DNA from 2 places in the Streptomyces sp. NPDC023723 genome. Region 2 is predicted to be linked to the other one. Evidence: predicted binding sites of a transcription regulator. Region 2 holds the regulator's gene; the other holds the start of a gene.

Region 1 (8,205 bases), on a different contig from region 2:
CAGCGAACCGTCCTCCTGGATCTCGTACGAGACGGGGCCCCGGTTGGAGGCCACCAGCACCTGAGCAGCACCGAAGGATGACGAAGAGGTGGAAGCCATACGCCTCAACCTAGCCCGGCCGCGAACAGCTCAAACGTACGTTCACGCGACCTTGCGCCGGGCGTACTCGGCGATCTCCAGCATCGGCGGCCGTTCCTCGGTGTCCACCGAGAAGGTGCGTGGCTCGAATCCGTCCGCGCCGCGCTCGAACTGGGTCAGCGACGGCCGGATCAGATGGCCCCGGGCCAGCCTGAGCTGCGCGGTGCGGTAGATGGCGGCGGCCATCCGGCCCAGCGCCTGCCCGTCCTGGTGCCGGTGCCTGCGCACCCCGACGTCCACCTGGGCCAGCGCGTCCAGGCCCACCAGGTGCAGCGCGTCCACCAGCATGCCCAGCTCCACGCCGTACCCGACCGGGAACGGCAGCTGCTCGAGCAGCGACCGGCGGGCCGCGTACTCGCCGCCCAGCGGCTGCACGAACCCGGCCAGCCGCGGCCAGTGCATGTTCAGCAGCGGGCGGGCCATGAGTTCCGTCACCCGGCCGCCCTGGCCCGCGGCGGCGCCCAGCGGACGGTCGTACATGGCCTTGACCAGGTGCACGTCCGGGTCGGTGAGCAGCGGGCCGACGATGCCGGTGACGAAGTCGGACGAGAACTCCTTCAGGTCCGCGTCGACGAACGCCACGATGTCGCCGCCGGTCACCAGCAGTGACCGCCACAGCACCTCGCCCTTGCCGGGCACGGGCGGCACCCGCGGGAGTATGCCGTCGCGGTGCACGACCCGCGCGCCGGCCGCCGTGGCCACCTTCGAGGTGGCGTCCGTCGACCCGGAGTCGACCACCACGATCTCGTCGACCAGCGGCACCTGGCACATCAGGTCGTGCCGGATCGCCGCGACGATGTCACCGACCGTCTCCTCCTCGTTCAGCGCCGGCAGCACCACACTGACCGACTGCCCCGTGCGCTGCTTGGCGGCCAGGATCTGGTGCAGCGGACGGTCGGACACGGACCAGGAGCGCGCGTTCAGCCACCGCTCGACTTCTTCCAGCACGGTCCCGGCTCCTCCCTGTACGGACCACGTGTCGCGGGTGTGATCCATCTCGCGCATCGGACGACTATCTCAACTGTCCTGGCCTTCGGTTACAGTCTTGAACAACGCGGATGACCATCGCATGTCGGGGGTGGCCGCCGCTGACAACCACATACAGCTCATCCAGAGGGGCAGAGGGACACGGCCCGATGAAGCCCCGGCAACCCTCCAGCCGGCACTCGTGAAGATGCGAGGCTCCCGGCTCGGGAAGGTGCCAAATCCGTCTCACGGCGAGATGCGTCGTGAGGAAGATGAGGAAGGGCCTCGCCTCCATGGCTGTGCAGACCGCCGAAAACACCACCTCCGCTGCCGCTGTCGATCTCGGCCCCGCCGCGGCGCTCTCCTGCCGTGAATGCGGACACCGGGTACCCCTCGGTCCGGTCTTCGCCTGCGAGGAGTGTTTCGGCCCGCTGGAGATCGCTTACGACTTCTCCGGGTACGACACCGAGAAGCTCCGTGCGCGCATCGAGGCGGGCCCCGCGAACATCTGGCGCTACGCGCCGCTGCTCCCCGTACCGGCCGACGTGGCCGACAAGCCCAACATCAACCCGGGCTGGACCAAGCTGGTCAAGGCCGACCGCCTCGCCGCCGAGCTCGGCGTCACCGGCGGCCTGTACGTCAAGGACGACTCGGGCAACCCGACGCACTCCTTCAAGGACCGCGTCGTCGCCCAGGCCCTGGAAGCGGCCCGCGCCTTCGGCTTCACCACCCTGTCCTGCTCCTCCACCGGCAACCTGGCCGGCGCGGTCGGCGCCGCCGCCGCCCGGGCCGGCCTGCGCTCGTGCGTGTTCATCCCGCACGACCTGGAGCAGGGCAAGGTCGTCATGGCCGCGATCTACGGCGGCGAGCTGGTCGGCATCGAGGGCAACTACGACGACGTCAACCGCTTCTGCTCGGAACTGATCGGCGACTCGGCCGGCGAGGGCTGGGGCTTCGTCAACGTCAACCTGCGGCCGTACTACGCCGAGGGCTCCAAGACCCTGGCGTACGAGATCTGCGAGCAGCTCGGCTGGCGGCTGCCCGACCAGCTCGTCGTGCCGATCGCCTCCGGCTCCCAGCTCACGAAGATCGACAAGGGGCTGAAGGAACTGATCGAGCTGGGGCTCGTCGAGGACAAGCCCTACAAGATCTTCGGCGCGCAGGCCGAGGGCTGCTCGCCGGTGTCCACGGCGTTCAAGGCGGGCCACGACGTGGTCCGCCCGCAGAAGCCGGACACCATCGCCAAGTCGCTGGCCATCGGCAACCCGGCGGACGGCCCGTACGTCCTCGACATCGCGCGCCGCACCGGCGGCGCGGTGGAGGACGTGACCGACGAGCAGGTGGTCGCGGCGATCAAGCTCCTGGCGCGCACGGAGGGGATCTTCGCGGAGACGGCGGGCGGGGTCACCGTGGGCGTGACGCAGAAGCTCGTCGAGGCGGGTCTGCTGGACCCGAGCCTGACGACTGTCGTGCTGAACACCGGGGACGGTCTCAAGACGCTGGACGCCGTCGCCGGGACCGGGCTCACGGCGACGATCCGGCCGAACCTCGAATCGTTCCGTGCGGCGGGGCTGGCGTGACGCGCAGTTCCCCGCGTTCCCCGCGCCCCTGCGTACATCCCCTGACCGGAGGTCTGAAGTGAGCGTTTCTGTCCGCATCCCCACCATCCTGCGTACCTACACCGGCGGGCAGGCCGAAGTGAGCGCCGAGGGGGCCACCCTCGGCGAGGTCATCGCCGACCTGGAGAAGAACCACACCGGCATCGCCGCCCGGGTCCTGGACGACCAGGGCAAGCTGCGCCGGTTCGTCAACGTGTACGTCAACGACGACGACGTCCGCTTCGAGCAGGGCCTGGAGACCGCGACCCCCGACGGGGCCGGCGTCTCGATCATTCCCGCCGTCGCCGGCGGCTGACCCGGCCGGTCACGCACCGTTCCCCTGAATTGCCCCCTCCGCAATAGAAGCGGAGGGGGCAATTCCATGTGGTTGAGCGCGGTACAGTTGGGGAACGCGCTGCTGATCACCGAAGCGCGAGCTCCGAATTTCTGCCGCCCGCCCGACTAGATGTAGCCAAACTGTGGGCATTCTTTGCGGCTTTTGTGGCTTTCATGTGGCCCGACTTGCCCTGGAATCGGACGAATTCTCACCATATTCCGGACCGCTCCCGTCCGGATTTCTCGTCCAATTGACCTGTTGCAGAGGGCAGTTGGACAGATACATTCGGCCGCGGTCGACGCGTTCCGGCGCACGCCTCCGCAACCTTGGGGGCGAGGTCTGACCCGGATTCGCGAAGTGCGGATCTGTGCAAGGGCCAGTAATAGGGGAGTTAGGCATGGCTCAGGGCACCGTCAAGTGGTTCAACGCGGAGAAGGGGTACGGCTTCATCGCGGTCGACGGTGGTGCGGATGTTTTCGTCCACTACAGCGCGATCCAGATGGACGGTTACCGCACCCTTGAAGAAGGCCAGCGGGTCGAGTTCGAGATCTCGCAGGGTCAGAAGGGCCCGCAGGCCGACATGGTCCGCGTCTCTGCCTGATACGCGCGACCACCGCAGCGAACGGTTCTTCTCCGGAGGGCCCGTACCTCGTCGAGGTACGGGCCCTCCGGCATGTTCGCCGGGGGCTGAGCGCCGCCCCCGATCCGGGGGAGGCGCTTGCACTCGCAGGGGTCGAGTGCTAATCATTGCGTTAGCACTCTGAAGGTGAGAGTGACAACGAAGGACCGGGTCGGTGAGGCCCGCAGGCCGGGTGGGGAAGGAACCCACGAGGCCGGCGAGCCGTCCGTCGCGGGCGCGGGCGCGGTCCGAAGGAATCACCCCCAGTCCTGGAGGGACCACTTCACATGGCCAAGATCATCGCGTTCGACGAGGAGGCGCGGCGCGGCCTCGAGCGCGGCATGAACCAGCTCGCGGACGCCGTCAAGGTGACGCTCGGCCCCAAGGGCCGCAACGTCGTCCTCGAGAAGAAGTGGGGCGCGCCCACGATCACCAACGACGGCGTCTCCATCGCCAAGGAGATCGAGCTCGAGGACCCGTACGAGAAGATCGGCGCCGAGCTGGTCAAGGAAGTCGCCAAGAAGACGGACGACGTCGCCGGCGACGGTACGACCACCGCCACCGTGCTCGCCCAGGCCCTGGTCAAGGAGGGCCTGCGCAACGTAGCCGCGGGCGCCAACCCGATGGCCCTCAAGCGCGGTATCGAGAAGGCCGTCGAGGCCGTCTCCGCCGCCCTGCTCGAGCAGGCGAAGGACGTCGAGACCAAGGAGCAGATCGCCTCCACGGCCTCCATCTCCGCCGCCGACACCCAGATCGGCGAGCTCATCGCCGAGGCGATGGACAAGGTCGGCAAGGAAGGCGTCATCACCGTCGAGGAGTCCCAGACCTTCGGTCTGGAGCTGGAGCTCACCGAGGGTATGCGCTTCGACAAGGGCTACATCTCGGCGTACTTCGCCACCGACATGGAGCGGATGGAGGCCGTCCTCGACGACCCGTACATCCTGATCGCCAACTCCAAGATCGCCAACGTCAAGGACCTGCTCCCGCTCCTGGAGAAGGTCATGCAGGGCGGCAAGCCGCTGCTGATCATCGCCGAGGACGTCGAGGGCGAGGCCCTGTCGACCCTGGTCGTCAACAAGATCCGCGGCACCTTCAAGTCCGTCGCCGTCAAGGCCCCGGGCTTCGGTGACCGCCGCAAGGCCATGCTCGGCGACATCGCCATCCTCACGGGCGGCGAGGTCATCTCCGAGGAGGTCGGCCTCAAGCTGGAGAACGCGACCCTGGACCTCCTGGGCCGCGCCCGCAAGGTCGTCATCACCAAGGACGAGACCACCATCGTCGACGGCTCCGGCTCCGCCGACCAGGTCGCCGGCCGGGTCAACCAGATCCGCGCCGAGATCGAGAACAGCGACTCGGACTACGACCGCGAGAAGCTCCAGGAGCGCCTGGCCAAGCTCGCGGGCGGCGTCGCGGTCATCAAGGCCGGTGCCGCCACCGAGGTGGAGCTCAAGGAGCGCAAGCACCGCATCGAGGACGCCGTGCGCAACGCCAAGGCGGCCGTCGAGGAGGGCATCGTCGCCGGTGGTGGCGTGGCCCTGCTCCAGGCCTCCCAGGTCTTCGAGAAGCTGGAGCTGGACGGCGACGAGGCGACCGGCGCCAACGCCGTGAAGCTCGCGCTGGAGGCCCCGCTGAAGCAGATCGCCGTCAACGGTGGTCTCGAGGGCGGCGTCGTGGTGGAGAAGGTCCGCAACCTCACCGTCGGCCACGGCCTCAACGCCGCGACCGGTGAGTACGTGGACATGATCGCCGAGGGCATCATCGACCCGGCGAAGGTGACCCGCTCCGCGCTGCAGAACGCGGCCTCCATCGCCGCGCTGTTCCTCACCACCGAGGCCGTCATCGCCGACAAGCCGGAGAAGGCGGGCGCTGCCCCGGCCGGCGGCGGCATGCCGGGCGGTGACATGGACTTCTGATCCTCCCGAGGGTCGGATCCGTCCGTAGCGTGACCGAGGGCGGCATCCCCTGTTCCGACAGGGGGTGCCGCCCTTCGGCGTTCCGCCGCCGCGGTGGGGTGTGAGCCCGGTCATGCGGCCGGGACGGACGGAATGACGCGGGCGGGGCGTCGGTTGTGCGGAGCGCAGGACGTATGCGCGTGCACATACTGACCGGTTGACGCAGATCGGACGACGCGGACCAGACGACGCGGATCGGATGACGCCGACCAGATCTACGCAGGTCAGATCTACGCAGACCAGATCTCCGCAGACCAGAGGAGCCCCCACGTGACCACCTCCCCCGACGTCGCCGCCCGAGCCGCCGAGATCCTCGCCCGCCCGGCCGTCATCAACGGCCTGACCGTGCCCAACCGCATCGCGATGGCCCCGATGACCCGGATGTTCTCGCCGGGCGGCGTCCCCGGACCGGACGTGCGGTCGTACTACGCGCGCCGCGCCGCCGCCGGGGTCGGACTGATCGTCACGGAGGGGACGTACGTCGGTCATCCCTCCGCCGGGCTGAGCGACCGGGTGCCCCGGTTCCACGGCGCGGAGCAGCTCGCGGGCTGGGCGAAGGTCGCCGAGGCGGTGCACGCCGCCGGCGGCACCATCGTGCCGCAGCTCTGGCACATCGGCACGGTCCGCAAGGAGGGACAGGCTCCCCATCCCGACGCCCCGTCCCACGGCCCCTCCGGCCTGCGCATCGGCGAGGACGAGCCGACCGCCACGGCGATGACCCAGCAGGACGTCGACGACGTGGTCGCCGCGTTCGCCCAGGCCGCCGCCGACGCCGAACGCATCGGCTTCGACGGCGTCGAGATCCACGGTGCCCACGGCTACCTCGTCGACCAGTTCCTGTGGTCCGGCACCAACCGCCGCACCGACGCCTACGGCGGCGACCCGGTGGCCCGGACCAGGTTCGCGGCGGAGATCGTCGCGGCCGTGCGGGCGCGAGTGTCGGCGGACTTCCCGGTCATCTTCCGGTACTCGCAGTGGAAGCAGGACGCCTACGGCGCCCGGCTCGCCGAGACCCCGCAGGAGCTGGAGGCGATTCTCACCCCGCTCGCCGCGGCCGGCGTCGACGCCTTCCACGCCTCCACCCGCCGCTACTGGCGGCCCGAGTTCGACGGCAGCGACCTCAACCTGGCCGGCTGGACCAAGAAGCTGACCGGCAGGCCCGTCATCACGGTCGGCTCGGTCGGCCTGGACGGCGAGTTCGGCCAGGCGTTCCTCGGCAAGGGCGCCGAACTGCGCGGCCTGGACGACCTGCTGGAGCGCCTGGAGCGCGACGAGTTCGACCTCGTCGCCGTCGGCCGCGCCCTGCTCCAGGACCCGCACTGGGCCGAGAAGGTCCTCGCCGGCCGCTTCGCCGAACTGGCCCCGTACGACGCCGCGTCGCTGAAGACCCTCAGCTGAGCCGGGTGCGGACGGCCGCGTAGGGTCCGTGAAATCACCAGCTGGTATCCAGTGAGGAGTGGTCGATGACGGACATCCAGGCCGCCGAGGCCGTGGTGCGCACCGCCGCCGGTGCGGTGCGCGGACGCCGCGAGGACGGCCTCACCGTCTTCCGCGGCGTCCCGTTCGCCGCCCCGCCGGTCGGCGCGGCCCGGTTCGCCGCCCCGCGCCCGCCGGCGAAGTGGGACGGCACGCGGGACGCCTACGCCTTCGGCCCGCCGCCCCCGCAGGACCTGCTGGTGCCGGGCCGGCGGGGCCCCGGCTCGGGCGACGGTGACTGGCTGACCGCCAATGTCTGGACGCCCGACGCCGACCCGGCCGCCCGCCGCCCGGTGCTGGTGTGGATCTACGGCGGCGCCTACAAGCTCGGCCACGGCGGCAGCCCCGGCTACGACGCCCGGCGGATAGCCGCCGACGGCGACCTGGTCGTCGTCACCTTCAACTACCGCGTCGGCATGGAGGGCTTCGCCCGCATCGGGGGAGCGCCCGCCAACCGGGGACTGCTCGACCAGGTGGCCGCGCTGGAGTGGGTCCGGGCGAACATCGCCGGCTTCGGCGGCGACCCCGGGCAGGTCACCGTGTTCGGGGAGTCGGCCGGCGCCGGGTCCATCGCCGCGCTGCTGGTCATGCCGGCGGCGGCCGGACTGTTCCGGCGGGCGATCGCGCAGAGCGTGCCGGGCACGTTCTTCTCCGACGAACTGGCCCGGGACATCGGTGCCGCCCTCGCCGCCGAGGCGGGCCGCCGCCCGACCGCCGCCGACCTCGCCGCCGTCGACCCGGACCGGCTGGTCGGCGCCGGGCAGACACTGGCCGCCAAGATGGCCGGGTACACCGGCCGTTGGGGGCAGGCCGCGCCGACGGTGACGCCGTACTCGCCGGTGGTGGACGGCGAGGTGCTGCCCGTGCTGCCGTGGCCGGCGCTGGCCGCCGGGGCGGCCCGGGACGTGGACCTGGTCGTCGGGCACAACCGCGACGAGTTCCGGCTGTTCGTCGCCCTGGCCGGACAGCTCGGGCAGATCGGCGAGGAGCGGGCGGCGGCCGCGCTGCGGATGTACGCCCCCGGCCCGGACGGAGCGGCCGCCTACCGGGCCGCCTTCCCGGCCGCGAGCGCCGGGGAACTGTACGAGAAGGTGCAGACGGACTGGCTGTTCGCGGTGC
Region 2 (8,205 bases):
ACTGGCGGGGCGCCGACTGGTGGGGCGCGGGCCCCGGCGCCCACTCCCACGTGGGCGGCGTGCGCTGGTGGAACGTCAAGCACCCCGGCGCCTACGCGGCGGCGCTGGCGCGGGGCGGCTCCCCGGGCGCCGGGCGGGAACTCCTCACCGACGAGGACCGCCGCGTCGAGCGGATCCTGCTGGAACTGCGGCTGCGCGAGGGCGTCCCGCTCTCCCTCCTGCGACCGGAGGGCCGCGCGGCCGCGCGCCGGGCGCTGTCGGACGGACTGCTCCAGGCGGGGCCGTACGACGCGGGCCGCGCGGCGCTGACGCTGCGCGGGCGGCTGCTGGCGGACGGGGTGGTCAGGGATTTGGTGGACTGATCACTCGGGCGGGCGCATCACGTCGGAATGCCAGTTCGGCCCCTGACCTGGTTTCGACCGGCGTCAGGCCGCACCGCTGCCCGTGACGAAGTCGATCAGTTCCTCCACCCGCCCCAGCAGCTCCGGCTCCAGGTCCCGGTAGGACCCCACCCGGGCCAGGATCGCCTGCCACACCGCCCCCGTGTTCTCCGCCGGCCAGCCCAGCGCCCGGCACACCCCCGTCTTCCAGTCCTGACCGCGCGGCACCCGGGGCCACGCTGCGATCCCCACCGCGGCCGGTTTCACGGCCTCCCAGATGTCGATGTACGGATGGCCGACCACCAGCGCGTGGTCACTGGTCACCGACTCGGCGATGCGCCACTCCTTCGACCCCGGCACGAGGTGGTCCACCAGCACCCCCAGCCGGGCGTCCGGACCCGGCGCGAACTCGTCGACGATCGACGGCAGGTCGTCCACGCCCCCCAGGTACTCCACGACCACGCCCTCGACCCGCAGGTCGTCGCCCCACACCTTCTCGACCAGCTCGGCGTCGTGCCGGCCCTCGACGTAGATCCGCCCGGCCCGGGCCACCCGGGCCCGCGCGCCGGGCACGGCGACCGAACCGGACGCCGTACGGGACGGCCGTACCGGACCCGGCGAGGACGGCCGGACCAGCGTCACCACCCGGCCCTCCAGCAGGAACCCGCGCGGCTCCAGCGGGAACACCCGGCGCTTGCCGAAGCGGTCCTCCAGCGTCACCGTGCCCGCCTCGCAGCCGGTCACCGCGCCGCAGAACCCGCTACCGGGCTCCTCGACCACCAGGCCCGGATCGGCCGGCACCTCGGGCACCGGCCGCGGCTTCTTCCACGGGGGAGTGAGATCGGCGGAGTACTGGCGCATTCCGCTGACGATACGAGGAACGCCACGGACCCGATCAGCGCGACACGCCGAACCGCGCCGCCAGCGCGTCCCGCTGGGCCCGCACGAACTCCGCGTCCACCACGGCCCCGTGACCGGGCACGTACCGTGCGTCCTCGCCGCCCAGCGCGAGCAGCCGGTCCAGGGCGTCCGGCCAGTGCCCGGGGAGCGCGTCGGGCCCGGTCTGCGGCGGCCCGGACTCCTCCACCAGGTCCCCGCAGAAGACCACCTCCGGACTGCCCGGCACCAGCACCGCCAGGTCATGGGCGGTGTGCCCGGGACCCACGTTCGCCAGCAGCACCTGCCGGCCGCCGCCCAGGTCGAGCGTCCACTCACCGCTCACCTGGTGCCGGACGGACACGAGGGCGTCCACCGCCTCCCGCGCCCGGCGCCGGTCCAGCCCGTTGGCGGTCGCGTCCGCCCGCAGCGCCTCCCGCCCCTCGCCGAGCACCGCGTCGACGCCCACCGCGCCGTACACCTGCGCCCCCGCGAACGCCGCCGCGCCGAAGACGTGGTCGAAGTGGGCATGGGTCAGCGCGAGATGCGTCACACGGTGACCGGCCAGCCGCTCCGCCTCGGCGCGCAGCCGCGCGCCCTCGCCCGGACTCGACCCGGCGTCGATCACCAGCGCCGCGTCCCCGCCGACCACCAGCCCGGCCGTGCAGTCCCACACCGGCAGCCGGCACCGCCCCACCCCGGCCGCCAACCGCTCCCATCCCAGCTCTTCCCAAGTCACCGTCATGGCGGCGACGCTAGCGGTGCGCACCTGTCGCGGACGGCAGCGCGGGCCCGGCCTTGCCGGGGGTGTACCCCACGGCCGTACACTGGGCCGGGGAAGTCTGGCACTCGCACGCTTTGAGTGCCAGGGCAGACGGGCGGACGTGATCGGGAGGTGTGCGCGATGCTCAGTGAACGCAGGCTTCAGGTGCTGCGCGCCATCGTCCAGGACTACGTCGGCACCGAGGAGCCGGTCGGCTCCAAGGCCCTCACCGAGCGGCACAGCCTCGGCGTCTCCCCGGCCACCGTGCGCAACGACATGGCGGCGCTGGAGGAGGAGGGGTTCATCGCCCAGCCGCACACCAGCGCCGGGCGCATCCCCACCGACAAGGGCTACCGGCTCTTCGTCGACAAGCTCGCCGGCGTCAAGCCCATGACCGCGCCCGAGCGGCGCGCCATCCAGAACTTCCTGGAGGGCGCCGTCGACCTCGACGACGTGGTGGCCCGTACGGTGCGGCTGCTCGCGCAGCTCACCCGGCAGGTCGCCGTGGTGCAGTACCCGTCGCTGACCCGCTCGACCGTGCGGCACGTGGAACTGCTGCCGCTCGCGCCCGCGCGCCTGATGCTCGTGCTGATCACGGACACCGGGCGGGTCGAGCAGCGCATGGTGGACTGTCCGGCGCCGTTCGGCGAGACCTCGGTGGCGGATCTGCGGGCCCGGCTCAACAGCCGGGTCGCGGGGCGCCGGTTCACGGACGTGCCGACGCTCGTCGAGGACCTCCCCGACGCCTTCGGCGCGGAGGAGCGCGGTACGGTCGCGACGGTGCTCTCCACCCTGCTGGAGACGCTGGTCGAGGAGAACGAGGAGCGGCTGATGATCGGCGGCACCGCCAATCTCACCCGCTTCGGCCATGACTTCCCCCTGGTGATCCGGCCGGTGCTGGAGGCGCTGGAGGAGCAGGTGGTGCTCCTCAAGCTGCTCGGCGAGGCGAAGGATCCGGGCGTGACCGTGCGAATCGGTCATGAGAACGCCCATGAGGGACTCAACTCCACGTCCGTCGTGTCGGTGGGCTACGGTTCGGGCGGCGAGGCGGTTGCCAAGCTCGGCGTGGTCGGACCGACCCGCATGGACTACCCGGGAACGATGGGAGCGGTACGCGCAGTGGCACGGTACGTCGGACAGATCCTGGCGGAGTCATAAGTGGCCACGGACTACTACGCCGTACTCGGCGTGCGCCGCGACGCGTCCCAGGACGAGATCAAGAAGGCGTTCAGGAGGCTCGCCCGCGAGCTGCACCCGGACGTCAACCCCGATCCGAAGACGCAGGAGCGGTTCAAGGAGATCAACGCCGCCTACGAGGTGCTCTCGGACCCGCAGAAGAAGCAGGTCTACGACCTCGGCGGCGACCCGCTGTCCCAGTCGGGCGGCGCGGCCGGCGGCTTCGGCCAGGGCGGCTTCGGGAACTTCTCGGACATCATGGACGCGTTCTTCGGCACGGCGTCGCAGCGCGGGCCGCGCTCGCGCACCCGCCGCGGCCAGGACGCGATGATCCGGATCGAGGTGGAGCTGGACGAGGCGGCCTTCGGCACGACCAAGGACATCCAGGTCGACACGGCCGTGGTCTGCAACACCTGCAACGGCGAGGGCGCGGCGCCGGGCACCAGTGCCCAGACCTGTGACATGTGCCGGGGCCGCGGTGAGGTCTCCCAGGTCACCCGGTCCTTCCTGGGCCAGGTCATGACCTCGCGGCCCTGCCCCCAGTGCCAGGGCTTCGGCACGGTGGTTCCCACGCCGTGCCCGGAGTGCGCCGGCGACGGCCGCATCCGCTCCCGCCGCACGCTGACGGTGAAGATCCCGGCCGGTGTCGACAACGGCACCCGCATCCAGCTCGCGGGCGAGGGCGAGGTCGGCCCCGGCGGCGGTCCCGCCGGTGACCTGTACGTCGAGATCCACGAGCTGCCGCACTCCCAGTTCCAGCGCCGGGGCGACGACCTGCACTGCACGGTCACCCTCCCGATGACGGCGGCGGCCCTCGGCACCAAGGTGCCGCTGGAGACGCTGGACGGCCTGGAGGAGGTCGACATCCGGCCGGGCACCCAGTCGGGCCAGTCGATCCCGCTGCACGCCCGCGGCGTGACCCACCTGCGCGGCGGCGGCCGGGGCGACCTCATCGTGCACGTCGAGGTCCAGACCCCGGGCAAGCTCGACCCCGACCAGGAGCGGCTGCTGCGCGAGTTCGCCAAGCTGCGCGGCGAGGAACGGCCGCAGGGGCAGTTCCAGCCGGGCCAGCAGGGGCTGTTCTCGCGGCTGAAGGACGCCTTCAACGGACGGTGAGTCCACTCCCGTACGGGCGGTGAGTCCGCTCCCCTACGGGTCCGGGTTCCCGGTCAAGGCGGCCCGGTCCGGGGACGGAAGGTCGGATTCGGTCCTGTCCGGAGGACATGGCACCATGCGGTCATGTCCTCCGCGCTGACCGATCTCTTCCCGTATCCGATCGTGCAGGCTCCGATGGCGGGCGGCGTCTCCGTGCCCCGGCTGGCCGCCGCCGTCTGCGAGGCGGGCGGGCTCGGCTTCCTGGCCGCCGGGTACAAGACGCCCGACGGGATGTACCAGGAGATCAAGCAGCTGCGGAGCCTGACGAGCCGCCCGTTCGGGGTCAACCTCTTCCTGCCGCAGCCGGAGACCGCCGACCCCGCGGCCGTCGGGGTCTACGCCCATCAGCTGGCCGGCGAGGCCGCCTGGTACGAGACGGAACTGGGCGACCCGGACAGCGGCCGCGACGACGGCTACGAGACGAAACTCGCCGTCCTCCTCGACAACCCGGTACCCGTGGTGTCGTTCCACTTCGGCACGCCCACCCGCGAGGTGGTCGACGCCCTGCACCGGGTGGGCACCTTCGCCGTGGTGACCGCCACCACCGCCGAGGAGGCCCGGGCGGTCGAGGAGTGCGGCGCAGACGCGGTGATCGCGCAGGGCGTCGAGGCCGGCGGCCACCAGGGCACCCACCGGGACGTCCCGGAGACGGACGGCTCCGGGATCGGCCTGCTGTCGTTGCTCGCCCAGACCCGCGAGACGGTGAGCCTGCCGGTCATCGCGGCCGGCGGCCTGATGCGCGGCGGCCAGATCGCCGCGGTCCTCGCGGCCGGCGCGAGCGCGGCCCAGCTCGGCACCGCCTTCCTCGCCACCGCCGAGTCCGGCGCGCACGCCCTGCACAAGCTGGCGCTGACCAACCCGTTGTTCGTCCGCACCGAACTGACCCGGGCCTTCTCCGGGCGCCCGGCCCGCGGCCTGGTCAACCGCTTCCTGCGCGAGCACGGCCCCTACGCCCCCGCCGCCTACCCGGACGTCCACCACCTCACCGCGCCGCTGCGCAAGGCGGCGGCCAAGGCGGGCGACGTACAGGGCCTGGCGCTGTGGGCGGGGCAGGGCCACCGGATGGCCCGCGACCTGACCGCCGGGCAGCTGGTCGAGGTGCTGGTGGCCGAACTCACCGCCGCCGGGACAGCGTTGTCGCACTACGCGACCGGAGGTACGGGCCGATGACGGCACCGGTGTTCGTGGCCGGCTCCCTCGACGACCTTCCCGGCGGGGAGTACGTCCTCGACGGCCCCGAGGGGCGGCACGCCGTCTCCGTGAAGCGGCTGCGGCCCGGCGAGGAGGTCGTCCTCACCGACGGGCGCGGCCACTGGGCCCAGGGCGTCGTCAAGGCCGCCGAGGGCAAGGACCGGCTGGTCGTCACGGGACTGCACACCGTGGTCGAGGAACCCGCCCCGCAGCCCCGGATCACCGTCGTCCAGGCGCTGCCCAAGGGCGACCGGGGCGAACTCGCGGTGGAGACGATGACCGAGGTCGGGGTCGACGCGATCGTGCCGTGGACGGCGGCGCGCTGCATCACCCAGTGGAAGGGCGACCGGGGTCTGAAGGCGCTCGCCAAGTGGCGGGCGACGGCCCGGGAGGCCGGCAAGCAGTCCCGCCGGGACCGGTTCCCCGAGGTCGCGGACGCGGCGACGACCAAGCAGGTCGCCGCCCTGCTGGCGGCCGCCGACTTCGCCGCCGTACTCCACGAGAGCGGCGACCTCCCGCTGGCCACCGCCGAACTCCCCACCGAGGGCGACATCGTCCTGGTCGTCGGCCCCGAAGGCGGCGTCGCCCCCGCGGAGTTGGACCTCTTCGCGCAGGCCGGTGCCCGCCCGTACCTGCTCGGCCCGACCGTGCTGCGCACCTCGACGGCCGGTACGGCCGCCGCCGCCCTGCTGCTGGGCCGCACCGGCCGCTGGGGCTGACGCCCGCGGTCACCCCGGGGGGTGCGGAGCCCAGCGGGGTGGTGCGGAGTGTCCGTATGCGCTCTACCGCCCGGCGCGGGACGGTGGCAGGCTGAAGCGGCATGGGGGCATTGAGGCGTATTCGGCAGAGGCGGCGCGGGATGCTGGCGGCCGGAGCGGTCGTCGTCGCCGTCGGTGGCGTCGTCGCGTGCGATCCCGCCGGGCTGAACTCCGCGTCGGTGGCGTACACCACCGACGGGGTGGTCACCCGCGAGCTGGAGCGACGGGACACGAACGTGCAGTGGATCACCTGCAACGCGTCCTACGACGGCTCCGGAGCGAGCGCCTCGGCGAGCGAGGAGACGGTCGCCGAGGTGAGCTGCGAGGGACAGACCGACGACGGCAAGGACATCACCGTGGACGGCCACGTCACCCGCGTCGTCGAGGGCGCCTGCGTGCGCGGCGAACTCACCGCGAAGGTGGACGGCAAGGAGCGGTTCCGGGTCAGCGGGCTGGGCGACTGCGACGCCACCCCCACCCCGCCGGTGAACAACCCGACGAGCGACTCCAGTACGTACCGGCCCGGCGGACCCACCGTCACCGTGACCGTCACCAGGACCGTGTACTGCCAGACCCGCCCCGAGTGCTGGCCCGAGGGCAAGTGATCCAAACCGCTGTCCGGCGCCGCCGCCGCTGCTTAGGGTGAGGGGGTGACTCAGCCCGCAGCCCCTGCCTACCTCCGGTTTCCGCATCCGCACGGCGAGTTGACCGCCTTCACCGCCGAGGACGACGTGTGGCTCGCGCCCCTCGACGGGGGACGGGCCTGGCGGGTCAGCGCCGACAACACCCCCGTCACCCAGCCGCGCGTCTCGCCGGACGGCACCACCGTCGCCTGGACCTCCACCCGGGACGGCGCCCCCGAGGTGCACGTCGCCCCGGTCGACGGCGGCCCGTCCCGGCGGCTGACCCACTGGGGCAGCCACCGCACCCAGGTGCGCGGCTGGCTGCCGGACGGCCGGGTGCTGGCCATCAGCACCTACGGCCAGGCCAGCCTGCGCCGCAGCTGGGCCCGCGCCGTCCCGCTGGACGGCGGCCCCGCCGAGACCCTGCCGTACGGCCCGGTCGGCGACGTCGCGTTCGGCCCGCACACCGTGCTGCTGTCCGCGCCGATGGGCCGCGAGGCCGCCTGGTGGAAGCGGTACCGGGGCGGCACGGCCGGCAAGCTGTGGATCGACCGGGAGGGCGACGGCGAGTTCGTCCGCGTCCACCAGAACCTCGACGGCAACATCGAGTACCCGTTCTGGGTCGGCGACCGGCTCGCCTTCCTCTGCGACCACGAGGGCACCGGCGCGCTCTACTCCTCCCTCGCCGACGGCTCCGACCTGCGCCGGCACACCCCCCTCGGCGGTTTCTACGCCCGGCACGCGGCCACCGACGGCGCCCGGGTCGTCTACTCCAGCGCCGGGGAGCTGTGGACGCTGGACGACCTGGACGGCGCCGAGCCCCGCCGCCTCGACATCCGGCTCGGCGGCTCCCGCGCCGACCTCCAGCCCTACCCGGTCAACGCCGCCCGCTGGTTCGGCTCCGCCTCCCCCGACCACACCGGCCGGGGCAGCGCCGTCGCCGTACGCGGCGGCGTGCACTGGGTCACCCACCGCGCCGGACCCGCCCGCGCGCTGGCCGTCACCCCCGGTGTCCGGGCGAGGCTGCCGCGCGCCTTCCGCGCCGACGGCGAGCAGTGGGTGGTGTGGGTGACCGACGCGGAGGGCGAGGACGCCCTGGAGTTCGCGCCCGCCACCGGCCTGCTGCCCGGCGCCACCCCGCGCCGCCTCGCCGCCGGACAGCTCGGCCGGGTCCTCGGCCTCGCGATGGCCCCCGACGGCAGCAAGGCCGCCGTCGCCGCCCACGACGGCCGGGTGCTGCTCGTCGAGCGGGCCACCGGCGAGGTCCGCGAGGTCGACCGCAG

Evidence for each region. The regulator HrcA, encoded in region 2, represses chaperone genes, less so after heat shock. The targets are predictions, from matches to a motif close to TTNGCACTCNGNNNNNCNGAGTGCNAA.
Region 1: a site for HrcA is predicted at 3,792-3,818, ahead of groL (chaperonin GroEL). Genes of this name have one in related genera too.

The regions. Positions count from the first base shown of each region.
Region 1 is NZ_JBFAAP010000001.1:183,917-192,121, forward strand. It holds gene AB0G32_RS00925 (trehalose-6-phosphate synthase) at 1-99, opposite strand, end outside; gene AB0G32_RS00930 (glucosyl-3-phosphoglycerate synthase) at 142-1,086, opposite strand; SAM riboswitch class I at 1,242-1,383, shown strand; gene thrC (threonine synthase) at 1,398-2,684, shown strand; gene AB0G32_RS00940 (ubiquitin-like small modifier protein 1) at 2,743-3,018, shown strand; gene AB0G32_RS00945 (cold-shock protein) at 3,437-3,640, shown strand; gene groL (chaperonin GroEL) at 3,946-5,571, shown strand; gene AB0G32_RS00955 (NADH:flavin oxidoreductase) at 5,881-7,008, shown strand; gene AB0G32_RS00960 (carboxylesterase family protein) at 7,074-8,205, shown strand, end outside.
Region 2 is NZ_JBFAAP010000027.1:58,789-66,993, forward strand. It holds gene hemW (radical SAM family heme chaperone HemW) at 1-362, shown strand, start outside; gene AB0G32_RS25305 (DUF3097 domain-containing protein) at 426-1,241, opposite strand; gene AB0G32_RS25310 (MBL fold metallo-hydrolase) at 1,276-2,001, opposite strand; gene hrcA (heat-inducible transcriptional repressor HrcA) at 2,161-3,177, shown strand; gene dnaJ (molecular chaperone DnaJ) at 3,178-4,311, shown strand; gene AB0G32_RS25325 (nitronate monooxygenase) at 4,435-5,520, shown strand; gene AB0G32_RS25330 (16S rRNA (uracil(1498)-N(3))-methyltransferase) at 5,517-6,260, shown strand; gene AB0G32_RS25335 (hypothetical protein) at 6,401-6,904, shown strand; gene AB0G32_RS25340 (S41 family peptidase) at 6,950-8,205, shown strand, end outside.